Regions from separate parts of the Streptomyces sp. SYP-A7185 genome, predicted to be linked through region 2. Evidence: riboswitches for the same ligand, from Rfam matches in the RefSeq annotation. Region 2 holds a riboswitch; each other region holds the start of a gene.
What was found. A riboswitch is a leader RNA that binds a small molecule or an ion and turns the genes downstream of it on or off. The one in region 2 is predicted to bind cyclic di-AMP.
Positions count from the first base shown of each region.

Region 1: another riboswitch for cyclic di-AMP. It lies ahead of QBL25_RS25135 (NlpC/P60 family protein); the one in region 2 lies ahead of QBL25_RS30280 (M23 family metallopeptidase).
Region 3: another riboswitch for cyclic di-AMP. It lies ahead of QBL25_RS20640 (M23 family metallopeptidase); the one in region 2 lies ahead of QBL25_RS30280 (M23 family metallopeptidase).
Region 4: another riboswitch for cyclic di-AMP. It lies ahead of QBL25_RS03070 (transglycosylase SLT domain-containing protein); the one in region 2 lies ahead of QBL25_RS30280 (M23 family metallopeptidase).

Region 1 is NZ_CP122310.1:5,700,914-5,706,411, reverse strand. Features, by position in the region: gene QBL25_RS25140 (ATP-dependent DNA helicase) at 1-1,039, opposite strand, end outside; cyclic di-AMP (ydaO/yuaA leader) riboswitch at 1,282-1,439, shown strand; gene QBL25_RS25135 (NlpC/P60 family protein) at 1,447-2,655, shown strand; gene QBL25_RS25130 (hypothetical protein) at 2,821-3,174, opposite strand; gene QBL25_RS25125 (NlpC/P60 family protein) at 3,496-4,539, shown strand; gene QBL25_RS25120 (hypothetical protein) at 4,637-5,281, shown strand; gene QBL25_RS25115 (LuxR C-terminal-related transcriptional regulator) at 5,343-5,498, opposite strand, start outside.
Region 2 is NZ_CP122310.1:6,880,009-6,885,506, reverse strand. Features, by position in the region: gene QBL25_RS30285 (GntR family transcriptional regulator) at 1-688, opposite strand, end outside; gene QBL25_RS30280 (M23 family metallopeptidase) at 942-1,745, opposite strand; cyclic di-AMP (ydaO/yuaA leader) riboswitch at 1,758-1,921, opposite strand; gene QBL25_RS30275 (M16 family metallopeptidase) at 2,119-3,504, opposite strand; gene QBL25_RS30270 (M16 family metallopeptidase) at 3,501-4,865, opposite strand; gene QBL25_RS30265 (DNA topoisomerase (ATP-hydrolyzing) subunit A) at 5,079-5,498, shown strand, end outside.
Region 3 is NZ_CP122310.1:4,725,434-4,730,931, reverse strand. Features, by position in the region: gene QBL25_RS20665 (amino acid permease) at 1-646, shown strand, start outside; tRNA gene QBL25_RS20660 (tRNA-Lys) at 757-829, shown strand; gene QBL25_RS20655 (alginate lyase family protein) at 1,002-2,213, shown strand; tRNA gene QBL25_RS20650 (tRNA-Met) at 2,277-2,350, shown strand; gene QBL25_RS20645 (PP2C family protein-serine/threonine phosphatase) at 2,508-3,671, shown strand; cyclic di-AMP (ydaO/yuaA leader) riboswitch at 3,874-4,020, shown strand; gene QBL25_RS20640 (M23 family metallopeptidase) at 4,032-5,117, shown strand; gene QBL25_RS20635 (aldo/keto reductase) at 5,322-5,498, shown strand, end outside.
Region 4 is NZ_CP122310.1:725,705-731,202, forward strand. Features, by position in the region: gene QBL25_RS03050 (NAD-dependent protein deacetylase) at 1-89, opposite strand, end outside; gene QBL25_RS03055 (lipase family protein) at 242-1,570, opposite strand; gene QBL25_RS03060 (helix-turn-helix transcriptional regulator) at 1,792-2,142, opposite strand; gene QBL25_RS03065 (STAS domain-containing protein) at 2,419-3,093, shown strand; cyclic di-AMP (ydaO/yuaA leader) riboswitch at 3,521-3,675, shown strand; gene QBL25_RS03070 (transglycosylase SLT domain-containing protein) at 3,680-4,438, shown strand; gene QBL25_RS03075 (hypothetical protein) at 4,583-4,804, opposite strand; gene QBL25_RS03080 (hypothetical protein) at 5,051-5,498, shown strand, end outside.

The DNA.
Region 1 (5,498 bases), 1.2 Mb from region 2:
TCGTGGTCGCGTCCGGGTAGTCCTCCTCGAACTGGAGGATGTTGCGGATCGTGGCGCCGCGGAAGGCGTAGATCGACTGGTCCGCGTCACCCACGACACACAGCTCGGCGGGGTCGTCGCCCTCGCCCCCGGAGGGGCCCACCAGCTCGCGCACCAGGGCGTACTGGGCGTGGTTGGTGTCCTGGTACTCGTCGACCATCACGTGGCGGAAGCGGCGGCGGTAGTGCGCGGCGATGTCCGGGAACGCACGGAACATGTTGACCGTCGTCATGATCAGGTCGTCGAAGTCGAGGGCGTTCGCCTCGCGCAGGCGCGACTGGTACATCGCGTACGCCTGAGCGAGGGTCTTCTCGAAACCGTCGGCGGCCTGGCCCGCGAAGGTCTCCTCGTCGATCAGCTCGTTCTTCAGGTTCGAGATCTTGGCGCTGAAGGACTTCGGCGGGAACTTCTTCGGGTCGATGTCCAGATCACGGCAGACCAGCGCCATCAGGCGCTTGGAATCGGCGGCGTCGTAGATCGAGAAGGAGGAGGTGAAGCCGATCGTCTTCGACTCGCGGCGCAGTATGCGCACGCACGCGCTGTGGAACGTCGACACCCACATCGCGTTGGCCCGAGGGCCGACGAGCTGCTCGACACGCTCCTTCATCTCGCCCGCGGCCTTGTTCGTGAACGTGATCGCCAGGATCTGGCCCGGGTGCACGTGCCGCTCGGCCAGGAGATACGCGATGCGGTGCGTCAGGACCCGGGTCTTGCCGGAGCCGGCGCCCGCGACGATGAGCAGCGGGGAGTGTGCGTGCACGACGGCCGCGCGCTGGTTCTCGTTCAGCCCGTCGAGCAGGGCCGCCGGGTCGATCACGGGGCGTGGGGCACCGTCGCGGTAGTGCGCGTCCCGGGGTGCGGGCGCGTCGAACTTCCCGTCGAACAGGTCGTCCGGAATGGATTCCGGGGCACTGTCCTCGGGCGGCGGCGGGGGCTCCCCCTCCGAAGCCCGCGAGGGCTGGAGGTCCGCCAGGAAGCTGTCATCAAAGAGGCTGCTCATCGCCTCCCGAGTCTAGGCGGCCCCACTGACAACCCGCCCCGGGTTCCGATACCTCCGGCCGGATACGCCCCGCCCGCGGACCGTCACGTTCCGCAACGGCACGGCGTGCCCGCGTCAAGCGCTTCTTAAAGTAACGAAAACGTATCGGGCATATCGAACATCAACCTTCACACGGGCCACACGAATTGGCTAGGTTGCTGCCCGGGCTGCTCGTACTCCCACCGGCGAACCCCGCCGGGAACGGGCGGCCTCCGCCGAGTTCGATCTCCTCGGAGCCGGGGACCCACCAAGAACTTGGGGTGAATCGGTCCCGTACGCAGTACGGGACCGTAGGGCAACCTTCCGGAATCACCCGCCCGAACCCGACAGCTAACCCGGTAGGCGGTCTACGGAAGGAGTCGCCTCCCTTGGCGTCGCACCGCAAGCCGCGGACCCGCATGGCCGGCCTACGCGCCACTCCCGCCCTCGGCATCACGACGGCGGCCCTGACCTCTGTGGCCCTGTTGTCGCAGAGCGCGCAGGCGGCACCGTCCGCTCCGCAGAAGCCCAGCCTCGAAGAAGTCCAGAAGAAGGTCGACGACCTCTACCACCAGGCGGGCGTGGCCACCCAGAAGTACAACTCGGCCAAGGAGCGCACCGACAAGCAGCGCAAGAAGGTGGACACGCTGCTCGACGACGTGGCCGAGCGCACCGACAAGCTGAACGAGGCCCGGCGCCAGCTGGGCACGTTCGCCGCGGCCCAGTACCGCACCGGCGGTGTCTCCGAAACCGCCACGATGATGCTCGCCGACGACCCTCAGTCGTTCTTCGATCAGAACCACCTCTCCGACCGGCTGACCGCGCGCCAGAAGAGGGCTGTCGACGACTACCAGACGCAGCAGGCCTCGGCGACGAAGCAGCGCACCAAGGCCACCAAGAGCCTGGAGACGCTGAGCGACTCGCGGGACGACCTCAGGACGAGCAAGCAGACCGTCCAGAAGAAGCTGGGCCAGGCGCGCACGATGCTCTCGCAGCTGACCGCCGAGGAGAAGGCGCGGCTCGCGGCGATCGAGAAGAAGAAGGAAGAAGCCGCCAAGCGCAAGGCCGCCGAGCTGGCGCGCAAGCAGGAGGCCGAGGCGGAGGCCAAGCGCAAGGCGGCGGAAGAGGCCGCGGCCAAGGAGCGCGAGCAGGACAAGGAGACCCCGGACACGGGCTCCGAGTCCGGCACCGGCGCGGGTTCGGGGGCCGGCACGGGCACTGGCTCAGGCGGTACGGACAGCGGTTACGCGACGAAGGCCGCGAAGGTGATCGACTTCGCCGAGGCCCAGATCGGCAAGCCGTACGTGTGGGGTGCCACCGGCCCCGACTCGTACGACTGCTCCGGGCTCACCCAGGACGCGTGGAAGGCGGCGGGGATCTCCCTGCCGCGCACGACGTGGGACCAGGTGAAGGTCGGCACGACCGTGAAGACTGCCGACGCCAAGCCGGGTGACCTGGTCTTCTTCTACGACGACATCAGCCACGTGGGGATCTACATCGGCGACGGCAAGATGATCCACGCCCCGAAGCCGGGTGCGAACGTCCGCGTCGAGTCGATCTACTACATGCCGATCCACAGCGTGGTGCGGCCCGCCTGAAGCCCACCTACGCGCGCGTGGCCCGCATTCCCGGGGGGATGCGGGCCACGCGCGCGTAGTGGGTCGGTTGGCTTTCCGGACTCAAGCCCAGAGCACCGCGGATCGGGTCCGGAGCACTGCGGTTCGGGTCCAGAAGGCCGCGGATGAGGTCTCGAGGACCGCGGATCAGGTCCAGAGGACCGCGATGAAGATGTTCGCGACGGTCAGCAGACCGACGGCGCCGAACATCCCCTTGTCCACCTTCTCCTCGTCCCGCTTCACGTAGACCAGCGCCAAAATCACGATCAGGACGGCCATCTTGATGCCGATCTTGACGTTGTTGACGGGGCTGTCGTCCGCCTGGTTGAGACCCACCAGGATCACGCCCGTGACGAGCATAGTGAGCGCGCCGTGAAGCATCGCGGGGACGAAGCGGGCCGTGCCCTGGCCCATCTGCTTCATCTGGGTGAGGAAGCCGCCCAGGAGGGAGGCGATGCCGATGATGTGCAGGCCGACGAAGAGATGGGTGAGAACGTCCATGGTTGCGGAGCCTAGCCGGGGCCCTAGCACCCCTCCGTAGCCAGGTGGGCCCCAAGCTCCACATCGGTCACAGGTCTACGCGAAGGCCATGCGGCTCAGCGGATCGCGCGGTCACAAAGAGGCACCTGTCGACGCACTTCCGCCAGTAGCGCACAGTCCGACACCAACCCGTGACGGTCAGGTTTAGCGTCCTTCGTCAGGTGACCGGCTCCCCACCGCCGCTCGGACCAGGGGCGGCAGTCGGCCACCTCCGCCGAGAATCCGGCGGCGGTCCGTCCCCCCTGTGCGGGCCGCCGCCGGAACCTTAAGGAGCCCCCCTTCGTGGCAGCGCACCGCAAGCCCAGACAGCGCTCGCTCAGTGGCCATACGGCCCGCACCGCCGCCACCATCGCCCTCGCCGGGGCCGCGACGGCCACCGCCTTCGACGGCACGGGACACGCGGATCCGCGGCTCAGCCCGGCCGAGGTGAAGTCCAAGGTCGACGCGCTCTACCGCGAGGCAGAGGTCGCCACCGAGAAGTACAACGGCGCCAAGGAGAAGGCCGAGAACGCCGAGAAGTCCCTGGGCGAGCTGCGCGACGAGGCGGCCCGCAAGACGGAGAAGCTCAACGCGGCGCGCGAGGGCCTCGGTTCGCTGGCGGCGGCGCAGTACCGCAGCGGCGGCATCGCCCCGTCCGTCCAGCTCGCGCTCTCCTCCGGCCCCGACCAGTACCTCGAACGCGCCGCGCTCGCCGACCGGGCGGACAGCCGCCGGGCCGCGACCGTCGCCGGCGTCCAGAAGCAGCTCCAGGAGATCGAGCAGCTGCGCACCGAGGCCGACACCACCCTCGCGCACCTCAAGTCCCGCCAGGCGGAGCTGAACCGGCACAAGAAGACGGTGACGGGAAAGCTCGACGCGGCCAAGCGGCTCCTGTCGCAGCTCACCGGCGAACAGCGCGCGGAGGTCACGGGCGAGGACAGGGCATCCCGCACGGCGGGCCGCGACGGCGTATCGGGCACCCCGCCCAAGGCCGCCGACGCCCGTGCGTCAGCGGCCGTCTCGTACGCCTACAAGGCACTCGGCAGCCCGTACGTGTGGGGCGCCACCGGCCCCGACGCCTTCGACTGCTCCGGGCTCACCCAGGCCGCCTACCGGTCGGCCGGCGTCGAGCTGCCGCGCACGACGTACGCGCAGATCGCCACGGGCGAACGCGTCCCGCGCTCCCAACTCCAGCCGGGCGACCTGGTCTTCTTCTACCAGGGCATCAGCCATGTGGGCCTCTACGTGGGCAACGGCCAGATGATCCACGCCCCGAACCCGAGCGCCCCCGTCCGCCTCGCACCGATCAGCCAGATGCCGTTCGCGGGAGCCACGCGGGTGTCCTGACGGGCTTCGTGGGTCGTTTGTCGTGCCGCGCGGGTGGCTCAGCGGGCCGCGCGGGTGGCTCGGAAAGCCGCCCGGGCCCGCAGGTACTGTCAGGGGCATGCCCCGCCGTACGCTGCCTCCGCCTCCGCCGCCCGTCCATCTGCGCACCTGGCCGGACCGGAGCGCGCTGCTGTACGACCGCGGCATCGCCCTCGAAGACCTGCGCAAGCGGAGCCTGGGCGTGCATCGCCTCCTGCTGCTCTGGCTGTGCGCACTCGGCGGCGTCATCGGCTGGGCGCTCCTGACGGTGCCGCTCGAAATGATCGAGGACCACGACGTGACGGCCTTCGTGATGGTCCCGCTCTGCGCCGTCCTGGGCCTCGGGGCCCTCGCCCCCTCGGTCATCGGCGTCGTCGCCGGCATCCGCAAGGACCGGAAGATCCGCGAACTCACCGACAGCTGGCTGGCGCTGGACAGCCACCCCGCGTCGGACTCCGCCCTGCGCTCCCCCGGACTCAGCCTGTGCTGGCTCCTGTCGTCCCTCGCCGTGAGCACGCTCGGCCTGTGGGCGTCCTTCGCGGCCGCCGCCTACGCCGAGCCCGGCCGGGACTCGTACAGCGACGTCGCGCTCGGCATGGGCACGGGCCTCATCCTGTGGCTGACGGGCCTCATCGGCATCACCAAGGCGGTCGGCCACTACCGCTGGGCGATACGGAAACTGAGCCCCGCCCCGGCCTCGATGCCCGACGGCGCGCACCACTGACGCACCCCACCGGGCCTGAGGCCCGCGGAACGAGCCAGGCCCGTCAGGTCCGGCAGGCCCGTCAGACCAGTCGCCGTGCCGTCGCCCACCGGGTCAGCTCGTGCCGGTTGGAGAGCTGGAGCTTCCGCAGCACCGCCGACACATGCGACTCGACCGTCTTCACCGAGATGAACAGCTGCTTGGCGATCTCCTTGTACGCGTACCCGCGCGCGATCAG
Region 2 (5,498 bases):
GCACGGCGTTCGCGGCACCTCTGGCATTCATGGCGCCAGCGGTGCTCGCGGCGCCCGCTGCGCGGGGAAAGCGCGGCCGGTGCGCGGCCGTCGACCGCTCCGCGTGCGACGCGGTGAGCGACCTGGCCCGCTCGGCGTCCCCGCGCGCCACCGCGTCGACGATCGCGGCGTGTTCGGCCCAGGCCTCCGCGGGGGCGGCCGACGTCTCCAGCACGTACATCCAGGCGATCTTGTGCCGGAGCTGCGTGAGCAGGGCCGTGAGGCCCGGGCTGCCGGACGCCTGGGCGAGCGTCTCGTGGAACCAGCCGCCCAGGGAGCGCAGATCCTCGCTCCGGCCGTGCCGCGACCGCTCCTGGCCGAGCCGCACGAGGCCGCGCAGGACCTTCAGATGGGCCTCCGTGCGGCGCTGGGCGGCGCGGGCGGCGCCCAGCGGCTCCAGGAGCGCGCGGATCTCCAGGAGGTCGGCCGCCTCCTGCTCGGTGGGCTCCGCGACGCACGCGCCCGCGTGCCGGCGCGTGACGACGAACCCCTCGGCCTCCAGGGTGCGCAGGGCCTCGCGCACGGGGACGCGGGAGACCCCGTAGCGGCGCGCGAGCAGTTCCTCGGTGAGCCGGCCGCCCCGTTCGTAGACACCGGAGACGATGTCGTCCCGGATGGCCGTGCATACCGAGTGCGCGGGAATGCGCATGACTGACCTCCGCCTTAATCCCCGCGAAACGCGGTCGATCGACGCCTGCTCCGCGACTCTATTGCAGAACGGCCGAATTTCCGACGGGCGGCCGAAATCCAGGGATACTTTTGGCCAAAGGAGATACGGGAACGGCGAAAGCCCCGGCTCTCGACGAGCCGGGGCTTTCGGTGAATCGGTGCTCTGCGGCGTCCGCCGGGATCAGTGCCGATCAGGCGTCGACCAGGCCTCTGTCAGGCCCGTCAGGCGTGGATCAGACGTTGACGCCGTGCGAGCGGAGGTACGAGATCGGGTCGATGTCCGTGCCGTAGTCCTCGCCGGTGCGGGCCTCGAAGTGGAGGTGCGGGCCGCTGGAGTTGCCCGTGGAGCCGGAGAGGCCGATCTGCTGGCCGGGGGTGACCGCCTGGCCGACCGTGACGCCGAGGGACGACATGTGGCCGTACTGGGTGTAGGTGCCGTCGTTCATCTTGATGACCACGTTGTTGCCGTAGGCGCCGCCCCAGCCGGCCTCGACGACGGTGCCGGAGCCCACCGCGTGGACCGAGCTGCCGGACGCGGCGTGGAAGTCGATGCCGGTGTGGCTGCCGGAGGACCACATGGCGCCGCCGGTCTGGTAGCCCGTGGAGACGTACGAGCCGGAGATCGGGGCGACGTAGGTGTTCAGGCGCTTGCGCTCGGCCTCGCGAGCGGCACGCTCCTTGGCCTCGCGCTCCTTCTTGGCCTTAGCCTTCGCCTCGGCCTCGGCCTTGCGCTTGGCCTCCTCGGCCTTCTTCTTGGCGGCCTCTTCGGCCTTCTTGGCGGCCGCGGCGGCGTCGGCGGCCTGCCGCTGGGCGGTGGCCTGCGCGTCGATGCTCTCGGCGAGCGAGTCGCCCACGGAGATGGCCTGGGTCAGACCGGTGTGTTCGAGGGCCGCCGCGTCGTCGGCGGCGAGCGCCGGAGCGGCCAGGCCTCCGATGACACCGGTGGTGGTGAGGGCTGCGACGCCCGCCACGTTCGCGGTCGTACGCGTGAGGCGGCTCGGGCGACGGTGCTTCCCGGTGGCACGGGTGAACGCCATGAAGCGGCTGATCCTTTCCTTCCTTCTCGCCTACCGGGTTAGCTGACGGGTTCGGAGCAGGAAGGTCTCCTACGGATCCCTCACCTCTCGGCAAGGTTCCCGATTCACCCCAAGGGGACATGTGGGTCCCCGGCTCCCCTGGCTCGCGCCGTACGGGGACTCGGCGATGACTGTCCGGTGCCGCGGGCGCGGCGTACTGCATGACGAACAGCCGGGATGACGCTAAGCGGGCCGTCTTTCAAACGACAAACGGATCAGAGCATTTGTAGCGCACGCCACAGGTCAGACACGCAATCTCCATAGCAATTCGGACATATGAGAACCCCAGGAGCAAAATCCAGCCACTGGGGTCCCCATATGTCCTGACTGACACTCAGCCGGTGACCACACTCACTTCACCGATGCCGAGCGCCCTGACGGGCTCCTCGATCCGCGCGGCGTCACCGACGAGCACCGTCACGAGACGGTCCACGGGGAAAGCGCTCACCACGGCGGCGGTGGCCTCCACGGTGCCGGTCGCAGCCAGCCTGCGGTACAGCTGGGCCTGGAAGTCGTCCGGCAGGTGCTGCTCGACCTGGTCGGCGAGGGTGGCCGCGACGGACGCCGCCATCTCGTACTTGAGCGGGGCGACGCCCACCAGGTTCTGCACGGCCACGTCGCGCTCGGCGTCCGTGAGGCCGTCGGCGGCGAGGGTGCGCAGGACCTTCCACAGGTCGTCGAGCGCCGGGCCCGTGGACTCGGTGTCCACGGAGCCGCTGATGGCCAGCATCGCGGCGCCGGTGCCCTCCGGGGTGGAGCGCAGGACCTGGGCGAACGACCGTACGCCGTAGGTGTATCCCTTCTCCTCGCGCAGGACGCGGTCCAGGCGCGAGGTGAGGGTGCCGCCGAGGCAGTACGTGCCGAGCACCTGCGCGGGCCAGACGCGGTCGTGGCGGTCCGGTCCCACGCGGCCGATGAGCAGCTGCGTCTGGACGGCTCCGGGGCGGTCCACGATGACGACACGCCCGGTGTCATCCGCCGTCACCGGAGGCACCGGACGCGGCTCGGCGGTGCCGCCCGTCCAGGCGCCGACGGTGTCGGCGAGGACGGCGTCCAGGTCGATGCCGGTCAGGTCGCCCACGACGACGGCCGTCGCCGTGGCGGGCCGCACGTGCTTCTCGTAGAAGGTGCGCACCGCCGCCGAGTCGATGGCCGTGACCGTCTCCTCGGTGCCCTGGCGCGGGCGCGACATGCGCGAGGTCGCCGGGAAGAGCTGGCGCGAGAGCTCCTTGGCGGCGCGGCGGCCCGGGTTGGCGGCCTCGTGCGGGATCTCGTCCAGGCGGTTGCGCACGAGGCGCTCGATCTCGCCGTCCGCGAAGGCGGGGGCGCGCAGGGCGTCGGAGAGCAGGCCCATCGCCTTCGGCAGCCGGGAGACCGGCACCTCCAAAGAGACACGGACGCCGGGGTGGTCGGCGTGCGCGTCCATGGTGGCGCCGCAGCGGTCGAGTTCGGCGGCGAAGTCCTCGGCGGAGTGCTTGTCCGTGCCTTCGTTGAAGGCCCTCGCCATGATCGTGGCGACGCCGTCGAGGCCCTTGGGCTCCGCGTCGAGCGGCGCCTCGATGTGGATCTCCACGGCGACGACCTGCTGGCCGGGGCGGTGGCAGCGCAGCACCGTGAGGCCGTTGTCCAGGGTGGCGCGCTCGGGCGCGGGGAACGCCCACGGCCGTGCGGTGCCCGCCTGGGGCTGCGGGTGGAACTGCATCGTTGCGGCCTCGCTCACTTCGCCGCCTCCTCTTCGTCCTCGTCGGTGGCTTCGCCGGCCTCGGCGGCCGCGTTGCCCTCCACGGGCTCGTACACGAGCACCGCGCGGTTGTCGGGGCGCAGACGGGCCGCCGCGGCCGCCTTGACCTCGTCCGCGGTGACGTCGAGGACGCGCCCGACGGCGGTCAGGGCGAGCTGCGGGTCGCCGAACAGGACGGCGTACCGGCACAGTTCGTCCGCGCGGCCCGCCACCGTGGCGAGCCGGTCGAGCCACTCGCGCTCCAGCTGTGCCTGGGCGCGCTCCATCTCCTCCTCGGTGGGGCCCTCTTCCGCGAAGCGGGCGAGCTCCTCGTCCACGGCGGCCTCGATGACCGGGACCTCGACGTCGCCGGACGTCTTCACGTCGAGCCAACCCAGCGAGGGGGCGCCGGCGAGCCGCAGCAGGCCGAAGCCGGCCGCCACGGCGGTGCGGTCGCGGCGCACGAGGCGGTTGTAGAGCCGGGAGGACTCGCCGCTGCCGAGGACCGTGAGCGCCAGGTCGGCCGCGTCGCACGCGCGCGTGCCGTCCTCGGGCAGGCGGTAGGCGGCCATCAGGGCGCGGGCCGGGACCTCCTCCTCGACGACCTCGCGCAGCTCCTTGCCGATGATGTCCGGCAGCGAGCCGTCGCGCGGCGGCTGCTTGCCGTCGTGCGAGGGGATCGACCCGAAGTACTTCTCGACCCAGGCCAGGGTCTGCTCCGGGTCGATGTCGCCGACGACGGACAGGACGGCGTTGTTGGGCGCGTAGTACGTGCGGAAGAAGTGCCGCGCGTCCTCCAGCGTCGCCGCGTCCAGGTCGGCCATGGAGCCGATGGGGGTGTGGTGGTAGGGGTGGCCCTCGGGGTACGAGAGGGCGGTCAGCTTCTCGAAGGCGGTGCCGTAGGGAACGTTGTCGTAGCGCTGGCGGCGCTCGTTCTTCACGACGTCGCGCTGGTTCTCCATGGATTCTTCGTCGAGCGCGGAGAGCAGCGAGCCCATGCGGTCGGCTTCGAGCCACAGGGCCAGCTCCAGCTGGTGTGTGGGCATGGTCTCGAAGTAGTTGGTGCGCTCGAAGCTCGTGGTGCCGTTGAGCGACCCGCCCGCTCCCTGGACCAGTTCGAAGTGGCCGTTGCCGTGCACCTGCTTCGAGCCCTGGAACATGAGGTGCTCGAAGAGGTGGGCGAGGCCCGTACGCCCCTTGACCTCGTGGCGCGAGCCGACGTCGTACCAGAGGCAGACCGCGGCGACCGGGGTCAGGTGGTCCTCGGAGAGCACCACGCGCAGGCCGTTGGCCAGCCGGTGCTCGGTCGCTGTCAGGCCGCCGGAGCCGGCCTCGGCTGTGGCCGTGTGACCCATGGGCATGTACGTCCCTTCGATCGCGAAAAACTGGAAATTCTGCCAGTCCTGCCACTGTATGCAAGCGTGCCGACAACCTGTGAAGTTCCCGCTCCGCGCTCGGCGTAGTCGGCCCCGAAGTCCGGGTCGTGGTCGGCGTTGTCAGTGGGACAGTCCACAATGGTCGGCGTCAGATCCCGTTGAAGCCCTGGCAGACACCGTGAAGGAGCCGCAGCAGCGATGGCCCGCCGCAGCACGAAGACCCCGCCGCCCGACGAGTCGTTCGAGGAGAAGATCCTCGACATCGACGTCGTCGACGAGATGCAGGGCTCCTTCCTCGAGTACGCGTATTCGGTCATCTACTCGCGCGCCCTGCCGGACGCCCGCGACGGCATGAAGCCGGTGCACCGCCGCATCGTCTACCAGATGAACGAGATGGGCCTGCGCCCCGACCGGGGGTACGTGAAGTGCGCCCGTGTCGTCGGCGAGGTCATGGGTAAGTTGCACCCGCACGGCGACGCGTCGATCTACGACGCCCTGGTCCGTATGGCCCAGCCCTTCTCCATGCGCCTGCCGCTGGTGGACGGCCACGGCAACTTCGGCTCGCTGGGCAACGACGACCCGCCGGCCGCCATGCGGTACACCGAGTGCAAGATGGCC
Region 3 (5,498 bases), 2.2 Mb from region 2:
GGGAGCGCCTCCCGCGCAGATCCTCCTCGACGCGCTCGGGGCGACCACCGGCAAGCTGCTCCTGCTCGTCGTCATCGGCGCGCAGCTCTTCTGCGGCATGGCGTCCGTCACCGCCAACTCCCGCATGATCTACGCCTTCTCGCGCGACGGAGCCCTGCCGTTCTCGCACGTCTGGCACTCGGTCAACCCGCGTACGCGGACGCCCGTCGCGGCCGTCTGGCTCGCGGCGCTCGGCGCGCTCGCCCTCGGACTGCCCTATCTGATCAACGTCACCGCGTACGCGGCGGTGACGTCCATCGCCGTCATCGGGCTCTACATCGCGTACGTCATCCCGACCTTCCTGCGGCTGCGCAAGGGTGATGCCTTCGAACGTGGGCCCTGGCACCTGGGCCGCTGGTCGCGTCCGGTCGGCATCGTCGCGGTGGCCTGGGTGGGCGTGATCACCGTGCTCTTCATGCTGCCGCAGGTCTCGCCGGTCACCTGGGAGACCTTCAACTACGCCCCGATCGCGGTCCTCGTCGTCCTCGGCTCCGCCGCGACCTGGTGGTTCGCTTCGGCCAGGCACTGGTTCCTGAACCCGGACCACGAGCGGACCGCGGCCCGCGACGCGGCGCGGCGCGGGGCGCCCGAACCGGCCGATCCCTGAGCGCGCGAGGGCCCTCCCGGGCCCGTCGCGGAACGCGCGACGGGCCCGGGAGTCGATACCCGATCGGACCGCCGGGCCTCTCCCGCTATGCTCGGGGGGTGCATCCGCACGGACCGTTAGCTCAATTGGCAGAGCAGTGGACTTTTAATCCATTGGTTGTGGGTTCGAGTCCCACACGGTCTACCGCGCGAGGCCGGGGGGAGAGATCCCCTCTGACCTGCGAAGCGGCGCCCCGATCAGCCGAAGCTGAGCGGGGCGCCGCTTTCGTTTTAGCCCGATCGGACCCTCCTCGCCTGCGCCCCCGCTCCCCCCGGGCGACGCTGGGCCTGCCACGTGGCCGATCCGGAGGTACAGCATGGGTTCCGTACGACGGGCTCTCGTGACGGTGCTCGTGCCGTTGCTGGTCGGCGTCTCGGCTGCCTGCGGCGGCTCCGGCGGCGGTTCCGACCACGCCACCGAGCGCGCCCGCCCGGCGGAGCAGGCCTTCGCGCACCCCGGAGTCCTCGTCAGCAAGGCGCAGCTGGACCGGGTGCGCGCTCACGTGAAGGCGCGCGAGGAGCCCTGGCTGACGGCCTTCCGGCGGATGCGGGACAGCAAGTACGCCGCCGCCGACTACCGGGCCAAGCCGTACGCCGTCGTGGAGTGCCCGCCCGACACCCGCCCCGGCCAGGGCTGCGTCGAAGAACGCGAGGACGCCATCGCCGCGTACACGCAGGCCCTGCTCTGGAACATCACCGGCGACCGCGCGCACGCCGAGAAGGCCGTGCAGATCATGGACGCCTGGGCGCAGGTGATCACCCGGCACACCGAGGCCAACGCGGGCCTCCAGACGGCCTGGGCCGCCTCCTCGTGGGCCCGCGCGGCCGAGGCCGTGCGCTACACCTACGACGGCTGGCCCGACGGCCGGCTCCTGCGCTTCGAGCGGATGCTGCGCAACGCCTACCTGCCCCAAGTGCGCGAAGGTGCCGCCGATTTCAACGGCAACTGGGATCTCCTGATGGCCGACGCGACCATCAGCATGGCGGTCTTCCTGGACGACCACGAGTCCTTCGAGAAGGCGGTGACGCACTTCAGGAGCCGCGTGCCCGCGTACTTCTACCTGACGTCGGACGGCCCGCTGCCGGTCTCACCCGCGGGCAGCGGCATCGACACCCCGGAGAAGCTCCGGACGTACTGGTTCGGGCAGAAGACCTTCGCCGACGGGCTCTCGCAGGAGACCTGCCGGAACTTCAAGCACGCCAGCTACTCCCTCGCGGCCACCGCCCACATCGCGGAGACCGCCTGGCACCAGGGCGTCGACCTGTACGGCGAGGTCAAGGACCGGCTGCGGGCCGCGCTCGAATTCCACTCCAAGTACCAGCTGGGCGCCACGGCGCCGGACTGGCTGTGCGGCGGCAAGGTGCAGCGGGACATGGGGCCCGACACCGAGGTCGGCCTCAACCACCTGCGGGAACGGCTGAAGCTCGACCTGCCGGAGACGGAGCGGCTCACCCGTGAGCGGCGGCCCGAGGGGACGGACGACCTGTTCGTGGCCTGGGAGACGCTGACGCACGCCGAGAACGCCTGACGGCGGGACGGAGCGGCCGGTTCGCTTTCACTCCCCCTGATGGCGTAGAGTTGCATTCAACGGCGCGGGGTGGAGCAGCTCGGTAGCTCGCTGGGCTCATAACCCAGAGGTCGCAGGTTCAAATCCTGTCCCCGCTACTGAAGACCGAAGGCCCGGATCCAGAAATGGATCCGGGCCTTCGGCGTTTTCGCCGCGTCCTTCCCCTCCGCGTCCTTCCCCTCTGGGGGGCCGGGCCCATGACCCGGTCGGCCCACACCGGTCGCCCCTCGCCGCCTCTGCGGGAACCCTGGACTAGTGGGGCAGCGAGGAGGACATGGCGGGGGTGGCGGCAAGCACCGCGACGTGCGGCACGAGCGGGCGCTCGTGCGGATCCTTCCCCTGCTGCTCATCGTCGTCGGGGCGGTCTACGACATGTCGACCCCGCCCGAGTTCACCGCCGCGCCCCTCTTCGCCGCGGCCCCCCTGATCGCCGCGCCCTTCTACTCGCTGCTCAGCACGGCCCTCATCGGCACCTGCTCCTGCGTCGCCGTGCTCGCCCTGCACTTCAAGGCCGACACCAGCACCGACGTCGAGGCCGTCACCGAACTGCTCACGGTGGTGACCGTCGCCGTCCTCGCCGTCCTCATCAACCGCGTCGTCCGCCGCAGCGACGAGCAGCTCGCCTCCGCCCGCTCCATCGCCGAGGCCGCCCAGCGCGCCGTACTGCCTCAGCCCGACCCCCGCATCGGGGGGCTCGACGTGGCGGCGCGGTACGAGGCCGCGGAGGCCGACGCGTTCATCGGGGGCGATCTGTACGCCGTGCAGGACACCCCGCACGGCGTACGCGTCATCGTCGGCGACGTACGGGGCAAGGGCATGGGTGCGGTGGCCGCCGTCGCCGTCGTGATCGGGGCGTTCCGGGAGGCCGCCGAGCAGGAGTCCACGCTGGAGGCCGTGGCGCAGCGCCTGGAGCGGGCGCTGGCGCGCGAGGGCACGCGGCGCGACGGGCTCGACGCCTTCGAGGGCTTCACCACCGCCGTCCTCGCCGAGATCGCGCATGGCGACGGTCTGGTGCGCCTGATCAACCGGGGGCACCCGGGCCCGCTGCTCCTGCACGCCGACGGGCGGCTGTGCGTGCTGTCCGCCACCGAGCCCGCGCTGCCGCTGGGGATGGGCGATCTGGGCGCCTGGCCGGACCGTGCGGACGAGGCGGAGTTCCCGCCGGGGGCGATGCTGCTGCTCTACACCGACGGGCTCTCCGAGGCGCGTGACATCCGGGGCGAGTTCTACAACCCGGCGGCCCGGCTCGGGGGCCGGATCTTCCCGGGGCCCGCGGGCCCGGACGCGCTCCTGTCGACGCTCGTCGAGGAGGTGCGGCGGCACACCGGGGGCCGCGGGACCGACGACATGGCGCTGCTGGCCGTACGGCGACCGTCGGCGATGTCACCGGCCGTGACTGAAGGACACCACTCCGCATAACAACTGACGTACTGTCAAGGACGTGTGAAGCTCCGGTGTGTGAAGAAGTGGGGTCAACTCGCCCCGTTCCTGACCCCCGTGTCCCGATAAGTGCGGGCGATGAGCGTTAACGATCAGTCGGAACAGCTTGGAATACGGCCCCGCTGTCTATTAACGTTCGATAACGCAGCGCGGTCGTCCCAGCCGTCACTCGAGTCGGCTCCGCGCGCACGCGCCTAATCCCGAAAGGGAGCCGGGGAACCACTAATTGGGGTGAATCGGGCTTCTGTGCATCCGTGCCAGATGTTCGTAGGAGACCTTCCTGCTCCGAACCCGTCAGCTAACCCGGTAGGCGAGAAGGAAGGAAAGGAGTGCGCCCCAGTGGCGTCCAACCGCCCTGCCCCCCAAGGGGTGTACGCACCGAACGACGACGCATCCGGTGGGTACGCCGATGAACCCTGGGAGGAATGGAATCCCACCGAGGAGTCCATCCGTCCCGTCCGCGGCAGGCACCGCGTCCACAAGCGGGGCGGCGGCGGACTCGCGCGCAGCTCCACCGTTCTCGGCGTAGGCGTCATAGCCGCCGTCGGCGCCGGCGGCATCGCCACCGCGCAGGGCGGCAAGCCCCCGGTCTCCATCGCGATGCCGGACATGTCGGCGGTCACGGACTCGCTGCCGGACGCGGAGTCGCTGCCTGGCGTCGGGGCCCTGATATCCGACGGCTCGTCCGACGCGGGTTCCGAGGACGCGGGCGTGACGACCGCCGCCGCGCCCCTGAGCGCCGCCGGGCTGAGCACCGCGGACGCCGAGCAGGGCAGCACGGACGCCGGCGAGGCACTGCGGGCCCGCATCATGGAACAGGCCGAGAACCAGCAGGACCAGGCGGACGACGCGGTCCAGAAGGCGGCCGAAGAAGCCGCCGTCAAGGAAGCCGCCGCCCAGGCCGCCGCCAAGCAGTCCGCGGCCGAGAAGAAGATCGCCGCCGACAAGGCCGCGGCGAAGAAGAAGGCCGAAGAGGCCGCGAAGAAGAAGGCCGAGGCGGAGCGCCTGGCCAAGCTCGCGAAGAGCTACACCCTCCCCGTCGCCTCGTACACCCTCACCGGCACCTTCGGGCAGCCCGGTTCCATGTGGTCCTCCGGCTACCACACCGGCCTGGACTTCGCGGCGCCCACGGGCACGCCCATCAAGGCGGTCCACTCCGGCACCATCAAGGAAGCCGGCTGGGCGGGGGCGTACGGCTACCGCACGGTCCTCGAACTGGACGACGGCACCGAGGTCTGGTTCTGCCACCAGTCCTCGATGAACGTCAGCGTCGGCCAGAAGGTCACCACCGGCGAGACCATCGGCCGCGTCGGCGCCACCGGCAACGTGACCGGCGCGCACCTCCACATGGAGGTCCACCCGGGCGGCGACGCCACCGGGGTCGACCCCGCGGCCTGGCTGCGCGGCAAGGGCCAGTCGCTCTGAAGTAGCCCCGGAACACCGGCGGTCCCGGCGACAACCCCCCGACGCCAGGACCGCCGGTTCGGCATGTCCGCACCCTGCGTCCTCTCTGCGCCCTCCCTGCGTCCTCCCTGTCCTCCCTGCGTCCTCCCCGGCGGGCGTCCCACGGGACGGAACCGGGATCCCGCAGTACGGAATGCCGAGTTCCGTGGGGGCGTTGAGTCCCGTATGACTTCTCTCCGCACGCTTGGCTCGTCCGACCTCGAGGTTTTCCCGCTCGCCCTGGGCGGCAACGTCTTCGGCTGGACGGCCGACGAGGCGCAGTCCTTCGACGTGCTCGACGCCTACACCGCCGCCGGCGGCAACTTCATCGACACCGCCGACGTCTACTCGGCCTGGGTACCC
Region 4 (5,498 bases), 6.2 Mb from region 2:
CGCACCGCGTCGACGACAGCCGTGAGGTCGGTCGAGGCCGGGGGCGAGCCGCCGGTGGGCTCCCAGGTCAGCGTGGGTCGCGTCCGCATGCCTGCCAGCTTACGTTTCCGTCCCCCGGCACCGCGATCACGCAGGCGCCCGCGGGGCCCACGCACCTCGCGCGCCCGCCCGGCCCACGGCACGGATGTCCTCTCGCCGCCGCCCCTGGACGGCGGCGAGAGGGGCAGGGGTGAGCGACCGGTCAGGCGCCGCAGTTGCCCGACGTGGGCTCGCCGGCGAAGCGGCGGCCGAGCCACTCAAGGGCCGGACCGTTGCCCTGGATGGCCGTCCCCACGTGGGACTGGCCGGGGAAGGACTTCCACTCCACGGCGTTCCCCTTGGCGCACCAGTCGGCCCGCAGCTTCTGCCCGACCGCGTAGGGGATCGTCTCGTCCGCGTCCCCGTGGTAGAGGAACACCGGCGCCGACGGACGCTTGGTGCCGATCAGCTGCTTGGCGATGGCCTTCTTCCAGTTCGGCCGGTCCAGCGGATTGGACGTGGTGACGTCCTCGATCTGCTTGCCGCGCCCGGCCTCCAGGACCGTCCCGACACACTCGTTGCGCACCACCGCGGCGAGCTTGCGGCCCTCCTTGTTGAGGTACTTGCCGAGCGCCAGGGACGGCTGGGCGGCGTTCTGGCCGATCGCGGACATCAGCAGGTAACCCGCGCTGTCCCCGCCCTCCAACGATGCGGCGACCTTGGTCAGATCGGCCGGAACGCCACCGCTGGCCGTTCCCTTGACCTTCAGCTCGGGAGCGTAGGCCGCGGCCATCTCGGCGGCCTTCGCGCTGGCGCCGCCGCCCTGTGAGTAGCCCATGATCCCGACGGGCGCGCCCGCGGAGACGCCGTACTTCGCGGCTTCCGGAAGCCGTTGGGCCGCGCGTGCCGCGTCCAGTACGGCACTGCCCTGCGCCTTGGCGACCATGTAGGTGTGGTCGCCCGGCGTACCGAGCCCTTCGTAGTCGGTGACGACGACGGCGTAGCCCCGGACCAGCGCGGCGTTGACGAGCGGCGCCTCGGCCGTCGTACCGCCGGGGAATCCGGCGGACGGCGCGCACTTGTCGCCGAGGCCGACCGTGCCGACGGCGTAGGTGATCAGGGGGCGGGGGCCGGTCCTGCCGTCGTCGGGGACGATCACGGTGCCGGAGACGGCGTTGCGTCCACCGTCCGCGGAGGTCGACCGGTAGGTGATCTTCCAGGCCTTGGTGGGGGTCGGGACGCCGGGCGTGTACTGGAAGGAGGACGGCGCCGAGCTGAGGATCTTGCCCGGTCCGGTCCTCTTCCCCGGCTTCTTGCCCGGGTGCTTGCCCTTGCTCTTCCCGGCCTGCCCGGCGCGCTTGTCCCCGCTCTGCCCCGTGGCGCCGGGGGCGTCACCGGCCTGCTGTGGCGCGGAGCGGGCCGCGGGGGTCGCGTCCGGGGCAGCGGCCGGGGCGCTGGTGCTCTGCGCCGCGGCGGACCCGGGGAGCCCGAGCACCGCCACCGCGAGAACGGCACTCGCGGCCACCGGTCGTCTGCGTGAAGCTGGCATCATGCGGCTCTCCCAACTCTCCTGTGCGCATAGGGGGTTGGTCAGCACCGTACTGACCCGTCAGTAATACGGCCATAGATGTGCGGTTTTCCGTGCCGCCGCCTGCGGCCGCCACGGACGCTCCCGGCGGCCGAACGGCGTCCCGCCCCGCTTTCCCGTCTTCCGGGGCGAGTTGAAGCGTCGCCCACCTCCGGACGGGGCCTTCCGCAGCAGAACCGCCCTCGTCACACACGGGCCTGGCGTCGGCCGCCGGCATCCGGCGGCGTGGCGCGACCGGCCTCGTTCCGCGCGAGCAGGGACAGGAGCGAGGCCACGGCCAGGCCGGACTCGGCCGGGTGGCGCAGCACCTCACCGGGCTCGATGCGGTAGGAGTTGCTGCGCCCCTCCTTGACGTGGGAGAGGTACCCGCCCTGTTCGAGGTCGGCAATGATCTTCTGCACGGCACGCTCCGTGAGCCGGCAGTGCGCGGCGATGTCACGGATGCGGGCGTTGCGGTTGTCGGCGATGGCCGCCAGGACCCGCGCGTGGTTGGTGAGGAACGTCCATCCGGTGTGGGGCTCGGGCACTTCATCCATACGGCAACCCTAGCGACCACGTGTTCACGTTTCCAGAAACACGTACTGCTTTTCATGTATTAGTTGACGTGCTTGGGGTGCGGAGTGCAGCCTAAGAAGCGGCGCTAGGCGATACGTGAGGGAGAGGCCATGCCGGAGCCTGCACACTCGGACAAGCCCCTCGCCCGGGAGGGTGGCGAACACGCACCGGGCCTCCACCCCTCACCACCCCGTCGGCCGTCGCCGCCCCGGCGCCCGCTGCCGGCCTCGCTCGACACCGTGCCGAACGGCGCCCGGGTGAGCGTGATCCTGCGCGGCGAACTCGACCTCGACACGGGTGAACACCTGTGGCCCGAGCTGCTCCGCGCCCTCGGCGGCTCCACCGACGGCGTCGACCTGCATCTGAGCGATGTGAGCTTCTGCGACTGCTCCGGGCTCCACCTCCTGCTCGACCTGCGTCGGCTGGGGCTGCGGCAGGGCAAGACCGTGACGGTGCTCTCCAACAGCATCGCGGTTGCGCGGGTGTTCGACCTGACCGGCACTCAGAAGCTGTTCGCCCCCTCCGAATCGCCCGACGGCAAAGGCGATGACGCAATGCGCGCGATGAAGGAAGAAGCCGTATCTGACGGAGTTTCCGACGAGCATTGCGACGACAAATACGAGGAGAGTCTGCGAACCGCCGTACGCCAGTCACAAAAGGCCGTTCAGATCCGCCCGACCATTGATCTGGCGCGCGGCATCCTGATGTCCGCCTACGGCCTGAGCCCTGAAGCCTCTTGGGAAGTTCTGGTAACCGCCTCGCAGAATGCAGGCACCGACGTGCACCACTTGGCCAAGCGGGTGGTCGGAACCACCCGCGGAACCGGCCTCCCCGAGGGCGTACGGGAACACCTCACGTCTGCCGTGGCCCAGGCGAACGATTCCCGCATCGCACCACGGCACAGCAGCGCCCCCGGAACACGGTCGATCTGAGAACACCCGCCTGCACGGACCCACGCGGTCTCGGGCAGGGCGTTCGCACGCACAAGTGCCCCTTTTGCCATAAAAAGGGGCCTTAGTCATGTCCATCTTGCCCCGCAAAAACCTTCTTCTGCTTCTTTATGCCATATATAAATAACTGGGCGCATTACAGCCCACTCGCATGAAATGACGTGATTCCCTTTCAGTGGAATGCGTCACACCGGAAACCCGGCTTTCCGGAAGGCGTGGAGCGCATTTCCGTTCCAGGCAGAGAAAGTTGGGAGTTGTCGATCAACGATCGACCGGGGTACGCGGCGCCGGACATCGCCTTCGCGCATTCCCCTGTGTGAATTCCTCTCTTGTTCCATTCCGGCTTTCTCGCCTAACGTCACCGTCAATCCGGATGGAACGCCGAATCCTGCCGCTGTCCGGAAACCTCTTCCATCACTCACTCACGCCCGGCAGGAGCGGGGGACCCAGGTAAGCCGCCGATCCGGATGACGGAACGGCTCGGGGTGAAGTCGCGCGCCCAGCGCGACCGGACATCTCCCGTCCGAACCCGACAGCTCACCTCGCAGGCGACGGAGAGGAATGCGTCATGCCCGCAAAGGGAAAGCACCGCCGCCCCAAGTCCAGCTCGCTCACCCGGGGTATCGCCGCCGCAGGAACGGGCGGGGCCGTGCTCGTGCTCCCCGTGCTCGGTGCGAGCGCCGCCGTTGCGGCACCGGCCGAGACGGCCGCCACGGCCGCCAAGCCCGCCGCGACACCGAACACCTACGTCGTCGTCGCGGGCGACTCCCTCTCCAAGATCGCCCGCGAGCACTCGCTGGACGGCGGCTGGAAGAAGCTGTACGAGGACAACCGCGGCGCCCTCGGCGACAACCCGAAGCTGATCCACCCCGGCCTGAAGCTGACGCTCGGCGCGAAGGCGCAGGACGGCTCCGCGCGGACCGCGTCCGCCGAGCGGGCGGACCGCTCCGAGCGGGGGAACACCCTCACCGCCGAGCCCGCCGCCGCCCCCGCGAAGAAGGCGTACACCAACGACCTCGACGGCTGGATCAAGGAGTCGCTGGACATCATGGCCCAGCGCGGCATCCCCGGCACCTACGACGGCATCCACCGCAACGTCATGCGCGAGTCCTCCGGCAACCCGCTGGCCACCAACAACTGGGACTCCAACGCGGCGGCCGGGACCCCGTCCAAGGGCCTCCTGCAGGTCATAGGCCCCACGTTCGACGCCTACCACGTGCCCGGCACCTCGCTGGACAGCTTCGACCCCGTCGCCAACATCACCGCGGCCTGCAACTACGCGGCCGACCGCTACGGCTCGATCGACAACGTGAACGGCCCGTACTGAGCCGCGTCCCCTTCAAGCAGGCCTGAGCCCCGGCACCTGAGGTGTCCGGGGCTCAGGCCTGCCCGAAGGCGCGCACACGCAAGGGCGCCGACACCGCCGGCACCGCTGGCACCGCCTGCACGGTCGGGCGACGCCGCCGCCCGCTCAGACGCGCTCGACGCCGAGCGCTCTTTGCACCGCCTGCTGCGCCGCGTAGAAGTCGGCGTCGGACACCTCAGGATCGTCCTCGACCTGGTCGAGCCACTCCGAGACCTCCTCGGCCGTCCACAGGTCGAAACCCTTCGGAATGTCCAAGGTGGTGGTGCTCGCGCGCAGCTGCTCGGCGGCAGCCGCTTCCTTGACGCTGCGGGTGCTCACTTCGATCATCGCGTCTCTCCCTTCGGGATCGGGGGAACGGACCGGCGACCCTGCCAGACGCCTCCCGGGGATGTCCAACCGTCGCTCTGACGTTCGCCTCTCGCAGCGCTGCCCACGCGCCGCCGCAGGCGGCCCGCGCCCCGGCCGATCGGGTGGATCCGGCGCTTTTGGTGCATCCGTCACCGCCCGCCCGCCTGAATTCCTTGCGTGAGCCGGTGTGATCATGGCTCACGCCGGCCTCGGCGGGAGTGACGCATGACTGGTGTGACGACGGACGGGACACGGACGACGCGGGCTCGTCCCGAAGACCGCCGGGTCGAGCGACAGTGGCCCGAGAGCCCGAGCGCCCCGGTCACCTGGCGCACACTCGGTCTGGAGACGATGGCGTCGCTGCTGGTGGTCTCCCTCGGCCGCGAGAGCAGCCGCAGCTTCGTCGCCCACTGCCAGTGGCCCCGCTGCCACCCCCTGAACGAGCGCACGACCGCCGTGCGGCACCACCCGCTGATCATGGTGGAGTCCGCCCGCCAGCTCGCTCTGGCCGTGGAGCGCACCCACCTGTACGCCGACGAGCGCCCCGCGCTCGAACCCCTCTCGCTCAGCCTCGGCCTGCGCCCGCCCCCGGGGCCCACGGAACACGGCAGCGCGACCGACGTGGAGGCGCGGCTCGTGCTCAGCGACCTCGCTTCCTACGCCGGTCAGTTCG